DNA from 2 places in the Lysinibacter sp. HNR genome. Region 2 is predicted to be linked to the other one. Evidence: predicted binding sites of a transcription regulator. Region 2 holds the regulator's gene; the other holds the start of a gene.

Region 1 (4,425 bases), 700 kb from region 2:
ACTCCGCACAATTATCCTCGTGAGACACAAAAGCGGGGCGAATCCCCGTGAGGGAACCGCCCCGCTTTCTCGCGTAAAACGCTTCTGGGATTAGAAGTCCATACCACCCGTGGGATCTGCTGCGGGTGCGGGAGTAGCCTCCGGCTTCTCCGCCACAACGGCCTCGGTGGTGAGGAAGAGCCCGGCAATCGATGCGGCATTCTGCAGAGCGGAACGCGTCACCTTTGCGGGATCAATGATTCCTTCGGCGCTCAGGTCACCGTACTCACCTGTTGCGGCGTTCAAGCCGTGACCAACGGGCAGACTACGAACCTTTTCTGCAACAACCCCGGCCTCCAGGCCAGCGTTCAACGCAATCTGGCGCAGAGGAGCCTCAATGGCAACACGTACAATGTTCGCGCCGGTTGCCTCATCGCCCTGAAGCTTCAGGCTCTCAAACACGGCGGCACCGGCCTGGATCAAGGCAACACCACCACCGGGAAGAATACCCTCTTCAACGGCGGCCTTCGCGTTGCGAACGGCATCTTCGATGCGGTGCTTGCGCTCCTTGAGCTCAACCTCTGTTGCGGCTCCGGCCTTGATAACGGCAACACCACCAGCGAGCTTAGCCAGGCGCTCCTGCAGCTTCTCGCGGTCGTAGTCGCTATCGGTGTTCTCAATCTCTTTACGAATCTGAGCCACGCGACCGGCGATGGCATCGGCGTCTCCGGAACCCTCCACGATTGTGGTCTCGTCCTTTGTAATAACAACTTTGCGTGCGCGTCCAAGAAGGTCGAGCGTTGCGTTCTCCAGCTTGAGACCAACCTCTTCGCTGATAACCTGTCCACCCGTCAGGATGGCGATATCCTGCAGCTGAGCCTTACGACGATCTCCAAATCCGGGGGCCTTGACCGCAACAGACTTAAAGATTCCACGGATCTTGTTCACAACGAGAGTTGCAAGAGCTTCTCCATCAACATCCTCAGCAATGATGAGGAGCTGCTTGCCCGACTGGATAACCTGGTCGACGATGGGGAGCAGATCCTTAATGTTGCTGATCTTGGAGTTAGCAATGAGGATGTAGGGCTCCTCAAAGACTGCCTCCTGGCGGTCGGCATCGGTCACGAAGTATGCCGAGAGGTAGCCCTTGTCGAAGCGCATTCCCTCGGTGAGTTCAAGGGAGGTTCCGAGAGAGTTAGACTCCTCAACGGTAACAACACCCTCTTTGCCCACCTTGTCGATTGCCTCGGCAATGATCGAGCCGATCTCTTTGTCTGCAGCAGAGATGGATGCGGTAGCCGCAATCTCCTCGGTGGTCTCGATCTCTTTAGCGTTTGCAAGAAGCTGGTTAGTGATAGCCTCTACAGCCTTCTCAATTCCGCGTTTGAGGCTGATCGGGTCGGCACCGGCAGCAACGTTGCGCAGCCCCTCACGCACGAGAGCCTGGGCAAGAACGGTTGCCGTAGTGGTACCGTCACCGGCCACATCATCGGTCTTTTTCGCGACCTCTTTTACGAGTTCGGCGCCGATGCGCTCATAGGGCTCATCGAGTTCGATCTCTTTGGCGATTGATACGCCATCGTTGGTGATGGTGGGGGCGCCCCACTTCTTTTCGAGTACAACGTTGCGACCGCGCGGGCCGAGCGTTACCTTGACCGCGTCTGCGAGCGTGTTGAGTCCACGCTCAAGACCACGTCGGGCTTCTTCGTCAAAAGCAATCATCTTTGCCATGTGAGTATCGTCCCTCCTGGACGTTCAAAGAATTAGGTGGAAATTAGCACTCACTCAAGGCGAGTGCTAAAGACAATTCTGGCACTCGTTGCCCGAGAGTGCAAGTGACCACAATCACCATGCTTATTGAACGCTCACGGTGCCCTCTGCCGCGGGAACAAGCTCAACCCACGAGTTTCCGGGAGCCAGTTTAATAACGTTTCCCTCAGAATCGTTAAACACTAGGGATTCGTCACGACCCGCTTTTTGCCAGGTTCCGGCAACAGCCTTGCCGTTTGTAATGAATGTGGCCTCTCCGCTTCCCTCCAGAACGGTCTTGGGAACCTCCCCCATTTCAACGGGAACCCGCAACACGATCACATTGGTGGCGGTTATCCGATTACCCTCGGCGTCGATATCCGGGGTGTCTTCCTGATTGCGCTGGTAAAGCCCACTCGCCTCATCCCACTCCCACGAGGGAAAACGTATATTAGAGAACCGCATACTCACGAGCGAAGCGGGGGTTCCCACGGTAGCGGCGGTGGAGGAGGCTCCGTCGCTCGAGTATTCAAATTGCTGCTCGGGCGCAGGGAGCTCGCTGTAATCTGCAATCGCCTCCTGCGCGCGCAGAATCACATTGTGCGGTGCAATGCGCGCATTGTCCCGATAAAAATGTGTTTGATCCTGGTCAAAAACCAGGTTTTCTACCGGGGCTGCCTTCATCAGATCCACAAATTGCTGCTGTCCCCCCGAGTACACGATCACTCCGCCAAGGGGTGAGACGATATCCGGGTCCATCGGCCTGATCGACCTCACCGGTCCGATCAGTTCAGGGATGCTCGATTGCCACACTGCCGCGTAGCGCGTGTATCCGCCCTCAACAAGCTCTTCAAAAACCAGGTCAGTGCTGTTCAAGCCAATGTGCGGACGGGCAGACTCGTGATTATCGATCTTAACCGCCAGTGAGGGGTTGGTGGCCTCACCCTTCTGAACCTCCGTGCCACGCAGGGGAGCAAAAAGCGGCTTCTCCTCAATAACAGCGGGCTCACTCGTATTTTGAGCGGATTTTGACTCAGGCGCACACGCAGCGGTGAGGGCCAGGGTAGCGATAGCTATTCCCGCAATAATTGATTGCCGGATAAAAAGACGTTTAGAGGTCACTGGTAGATTGTTCCTGTTCTCTACACTATTCAATACGGACGCAATATTACGCTATCCGATTGCCACCACGGAATGCACATCACAGCAGCATTCAAGAGTAAATAGACGGTAGATTATCAGCCAATCGCGACGATTTTAAGGCAACTCAAACTGAGTTCCCAGGCGAACAACCAATTGGGTATCCAACGATTCTTCCTCTTCTGATAGGTAGTACTGAAGCCCGCCCAACTCGTCTGCAAGACCTTTGGCGAGGCCTTCATCTCGCTCCGAAGAATAAAAGATGGCGCTCTGAGCAATATCGTTTTCTGCCGATTGCCCCTCAAACACCACCGTTCCGAGTTTATTCGTGGCAATAAAGCTTGACACCTGGGATACCAGGGCGCTGTTTCCGCTTCCATCAAGGATGGCAATTGTCGTGGACTCCTCAGTCCGTGCCTGTACAGAAGGCTCAGGGCTAGCCGTCGAGACAGCAGCCGGACCCGAGGTGCGTGGCAGAGAAACATTACCCGGCCCGATAACTAAAAAGATAATTCCCACAACGGTGAGAACGACCACCGCTATCGCAGCCCAGAGAAAGTAGATCCAGCGCGCGGCGCGGCGCGGCGCGGCGCGATGCGCCCCCACCCGTTTTCCCATGTTGGGGTTGTCAAAAGGGTCTGCAAGATAGGAGTGGGGAGAGGCCTCAGAGGAGGGGTCATCCGACGCTGCCCCCTCACCAAGCGATGCACGGGAGGAAGCATCCTCTACTTCTGCTCTCGCAAAATGAGGATCTCTATCGCGTTTTTCCATTTAGCAGCATTTCCGAATCTTTAAAAACCCTGCCTCGATAATAGCCTTATTCTTGACGCGTGGACGACAACTCATGGCTAAAACCCCGACGCAGGCTAACGCCAAGGCCCACATATAAAGATACTCCCGCAGAAAAACCAAGCTCCTCAGCGCCCTGTTCGCCGGAAGTTCACAGACGTATCCATTAGGATAGCCTCACTTTATTATTTTATTTTCCGCACTCACTAAGGCCGTCACCCTCCTATGATTCCCAGCCTTCGGCGTCGTCGTAGCACCCCCACGCGCTTTACCGCCACGTCTGCCGTGGCCCTCACCGTTGTCATACTGAGCGCATGCTCGCTCAACAACACCGACACTACTGGCGGTGACAATACCTCGCCTGCGGCACAGACGCGTCCGGCCTGCACGAGTTCCGAATCATTCTCACAACCACTCGCCACTCTCACACCCGCCACAGACCCCCGAGTCGGCCAGGGTCCGTGTACCACTCGGCTTCCCGAACGGGGCTCGGTTGCCGCGGTCAGCCCCGGGACACAGACGTTACCAACAACGGTTACCTCACACGACCCAACCGGAGGCGTCGATGTTACGGTAACAGACACCTCTCGCATCGTTGCGTTTGATATATCCGGCTCAATCGGTCAAACCATATTTGCGCTCGGTTACGGCAAAAATCTGGTGGGCCGTGATGTTGCAACGAGCTTTCCCGACACTTCAGACATTCCCATCGTGACGGGAAGCAGCCACTCCATCAATATCGAAAGCGTGATCGCGCTTGACCCTTCC
Region 2 (4,425 bases):
GGATATCGGCGACTCTTGTTCGCGGGTCTGTCTCGCGTGAGGTGCGTGTTGTTTTTGTCGTCAACGAGACAAATCGCGTGGGCTTTGCCTACGGAACACTTGATGCGCGAGGTCCCGTGGGGGAAGAATTTTACATGGTGGAGCAGCGAGAGAACGATACCGTGTGGGCCGTGTACCGTGGGTTTCACGAGGTCGTTCAGTCGCGCTGGAAGAAACCTCTCAGAGCGGCGGAGATTCGGTCTGTCCAGGATCGTGCCCGTGAGCAATTGCGTGCGCTTTTGCCAACGCAGACGGTAGTTTCCGCAGCCCGTCGAGTTGAGTAGCGTACATGCCCGCCCCGCTACCTCTTGGCCTTCCTGCTCCGCCGGATGGTTTGCTCCCTCCCGCGGCATCCCGAGGTGATGAAACCCGTAACTTCGGAGTGTACGTCCACGTTCCGTTTTGCCTGGTTCGCTGCGGTTACTGCGACTTTAATACCTACACCGCGGAGGAGTTGCGCGGGGCAAAACGGAGCGATTATGCCTCCCTCGCACGGGCAGAAATAGATTTTGCGGGGGACGTGCTGCGGGCCTCCGGTGTGCGTGACCGTTCGGTGAGCACCGTATTTTTTGGAGGAGGAACCCCAACCCTGCTGCCCGCAAACGACCTTATCGGCATCCTTCAGTCGATTCGTGATCGCTGGGGAATCCGGGACGGGGCCGAGATAACAACCGAGGCCAACCCCGATTCGGTTGATCGCGACTACCTGGAACGCCTTCGTGACGGTGGATTTAGCAGGGTGAGTTTTGGTATGCAATCGGCGGTTCCCCACGTGCTTAAAACGCTGGATCGAACCCACGACCCGGAGCGAGTGCCTCGTGTTGTTGAATGGGCCCGTGCGGCCGGTTTGCAGGTGAGCCTTGACCTTATCTATGGAACACCCGGAGAATCACTGGAGGATTGGCGGGCCTCGGTCGAGATGGCTCTTGAGTGTGCGCCGGATCACCTCTCGGCCTACGCTCTGATCGTGGAGGAGGGGACAAAACTAGCCGGGCAGATTCGCCGAGGTGTTTATCCCCAGCCCGATGATGATCTCCACGCCGACATGTACGAGATGGTGGATGAACGGCTGAGTGCGGCCGGTTACTCCTGGTACGAGATTAGTAATTGGGCGCGACAGCCCGAATACGAGTCCGCGCACAATCGCTCCTACTGGAAGGGAGAGGATTGGTGGGGTGTGGGTCCGGGGGCGCACAGCCATATCGGTGGTACGCGCTTTTGGAATGTTAAACATCCCTCACCCTATGCGGATCGTATTGTGGGAGAGGTTTCTCCCTCGGCAGGACGCGAAAACCTTGATGAAGAGACTCGGCGAATCGAAAACGTTATGCTGCGGGTGAGGCTTGCTGAGGGACTGCCCGTGAGCGAATTGACGGACCCTGGGAAGCGGGCGATCGCGGGTCTCCTTGCAGACGAGCTGGTTGAGCCTGCCGCCGCTTTTTCCGGTCGCATTGTGCTGACACTGCGTGGGCGACTACTGGCAGATGCCGTTGTGCATCGCCTGCTTGACGCCGACCCGTAGTGATAAAACCAGTTTGTGATGATCGGGTTGCGAACCGCTCGTTTGCAAGGGTGATAGATTGTGCGCAAGTTATCAGTAGCTCGGGGTAGAATTGGCACTTGGACTGGACGAGTGCCAATATCTTGAGATAGGGCATGAGCATGTCAGAGGCGTGTAAAAACAATTAATTGAGTATGGGAGGTGCGGCGTGGTTTCTGAGCGTGGTCTTGACGTTCTGCGTGTGATTGTCACCGACTATGTGCAAACACGAGAACCCGTCGGGTCAAAATCCATTGTTGATAGGCACTCTTTTGGGGTCTCTGCCGCCACTATCCGTAACGATATGGCCCACCTCGAAGAAGAAGAGCTTATTGTTGCTCCCCACACCTCATCGGGGAGAATTCCCACGGATAAGGGGTATCGGGTTTTTGTTGACAAGCTAGCCGATCATCGCCCGCTGAGGGCGGCTCAGAAGGTGGCCATCAAACGGTTTCTCTCTGAGTCGGCCGATCTAGATGATGCCCTGGTTCGCACGGCACGCCTGCTCTCTCAGCTCACCAACCAGGTGGCTGTTGTACAGTATCCTTCCCTGGCAAAAAATTGCGTACGGCACATAGAGCTTGTCGAACTCAGCCCCCTGCGTATCGTATCGGTGCTTATCACCGATAACGGAGTGGTGGAGCAACGAAATATCGATATAGCTCCCTACACCGATGCCGTGGGTCTTCACGGTACCGGCCTCTGGCTCCCTGAGCTACGGGATCAGCTTCTTGCTGCTGTTCGCGATCTCGATATGGCCGCTGCCGCACATAAAACTCGGGAGATTCGGGATACTATTGCGCGACGGGTACAGTCGAGAGAAAATCTCTCCGGTATCGAAGCGCAACAGCTTACAGTGCTCGACGTGATCATTGAACAGATCACGATAAACCGCAGTGATCGAATGGTTCTGGCGGGAACGGCCAACCTGGTGCGCACCGAAATAGATTTTAATAAGAGCCTTCCGCCGCTTCTTGACGCCATTGAAGAACAGGTCATCCTCCTCAAGCTATTTGCCGAGTTGCGGCTTGACCAAACCGGCATGGCAATCAGTATCGGACGTGAAAACGAGGCTTTTGGGTTGGAAGAAACCTCGGTTCTCTCAACCGACTACGAATCTTCTGCGCACTCGGTTTCCCGCCTGGCGGTTCTAGGACCCACACGGATGGATTACTCCGCAAACATTGCGGCGGTGCGGGCGGTTGCTCGCTACCTGAGCAGGCTGTTTAGCGAGGAATAAAACTGCGGCCTCACGCTGCGAATCATAGTAAATAAAGAGAGTAAGGAGTGGCCCTTGGCGGCTGACCACTACGAGGTGCTGGGTGTCTCACGTGACGCAACCTCGGAAGAAATTAAAAAAGCGTATCGTCGTTTGGCGCGTGAGCTTCATCCCGATGTGAACCCGAGTCCCGAGGCTCCCGAGAAGTTCAAAGCGGTCACTCACGCCTACGACGTGTTAAGCGACCCACAACAGCGCCAACAATACGATATGGGCGGCCAGGGTGGCCAGGCATTTGGCGGCTTTGGGGATATCTTCGAGACCTTCTTTGGGGGAGGCTTTGGGGGAGGCTCCGGCCCGCGCGAACGTGCCGAGCGGGGACAGGACGCGCTGATTCGCATCGATGTGGCGCTCGACGACATCGTTTTTGGTACCTCGCGCGAGATAACAATCGATACCGCCGTCACGTGCACCACCTGTCACGGCTCCTGCTGCCAACCCGGAACCTCTCCTACCACCTGCACGGTGTGTGGTGGACAGGGAATGGTTCAGCGCCAGGTGCGTTCCCTCTTTGGCAATGTTGTTACCAACCAGCCGTGTAACGCCTGTCAGGGGTATGGAACTGTTATTGAGAGCCCCTGCACCGAGTGCAGCGGCAACGGTCGAATCCGGGCAAAGCGTGACATCACTATCGATATTCCCTCCGGCATCGATTCTGGTGCCCGTATGCAATTGAGGGGTGGGGGAGAGGCCGGCCCTGCGGGAGGCCCCAATGGCGATCTCTTTATCGAGTTCCGTGTTCTGCATCACGATGTGTTTAGCCGTGACGGTGATGACCTGCTCTGCACCCTCGAGGTGTCAATGACAGATGCCATTCTTGGGGCGGAAACCACTATTCAGAGCCTAGACGGTGAGGTTCCGGTTGAGATCAAGGCGGGAACCCAGGGTGCCGACATCATTACGATCAAAGATCGAGGCATCACTAAATTGCGCGGAAACAATCGTGGTGATCTGAAAATCGCGGTGCAGGTGCTCACCCCCTCCCGGCTCAATCACAAAGAAAAAGAGCTGGTGCGTAAGCTCGCGGAGTCCTCAAAGCCCCCGGCACCCACGCTCAGTCACTTCCAACAGGGCATGTTTAGTAAACTTCGTGATCGATTCTTTCGCGGGTAGGGGAGCCTAGCGTGAGCAATCTGTACCTTGACGAGTCGCTGACCGCTGAGAAGATGGCGGTGGGGTCCTCGGTGCTTCTCACCGGGGAGGAGGCCCGACACGCAGCTACCGTGAGTCGACTCCGGGCGGGTGAATCTATCCTTTTGGGAAACGGAGCCGGGGTACTTGCCGAGTGTGAGGTGCTTCGCGCCACCCCGCGTGAGGTGGAGCTTCGGGTGCGTAGCCTGGAGCATCGGCCACGGGAGGAGCATCGGATTGTTCTTGCTCAGGCCCTCGCAAAGGGTGATCGGGACGAGCGCGCGGTTCAGGCTGCGGTGGAGGTCGGGGCGGACGCGATTGTGCCCTGGCAGGCGGAACGTTCGGTTTCTCGATGGTCTGGAGAAAAAATTGAGAAGGGTGTTGCCCGCTGGAGCAAAGTCGTTCGTGAGGCCTCTAAACAGTCTCTGAGGGCCTG

Evidence for each region. The regulator HrcA, encoded in region 2, represses chaperone genes, less so after heat shock. The targets are predictions, from matches to a motif close to TTNGCACTCGNNNNNNNCGAGTGCNAA.
Region 1: groL (chaperonin GroEL) is a predicted target of HrcA. The motif match lies at 1,754-1,780, and genes of this name have one in related genera.

What each region holds. Positions count from the first base shown of each region.
Region 1 covers NZ_CP121684.1:2,447,524-2,451,948, forward strand. Annotated here, with positions in the region: gene groL (chaperonin GroEL) at 91-1,710, opposite strand; gene FrondiHNR_RS11185 (DUF3048 domain-containing protein) at 1,834-2,850, opposite strand; gene FrondiHNR_RS11190 (LytR C-terminal domain-containing protein) at 2,986-3,639, opposite strand; gene FrondiHNR_RS11195 (ABC transporter substrate-binding protein) at 3,883-4,425, shown strand, end outside.
Region 2 covers NZ_CP121684.1:1,746,810-1,751,234, reverse strand. Annotated here, with positions in the region: gene FrondiHNR_RS07895 (DUF1990 family protein) at 1-323, shown strand, start outside; gene hemW (radical SAM family heme chaperone HemW) at 329-1,561, shown strand; gene hrcA (heat-inducible transcriptional repressor HrcA) at 1,749-2,819, shown strand; gene dnaJ (molecular chaperone DnaJ) at 2,874-3,971, shown strand; gene FrondiHNR_RS07875 (16S rRNA (uracil(1498)-N(3))-methyltransferase) at 3,983-4,425, shown strand, end outside.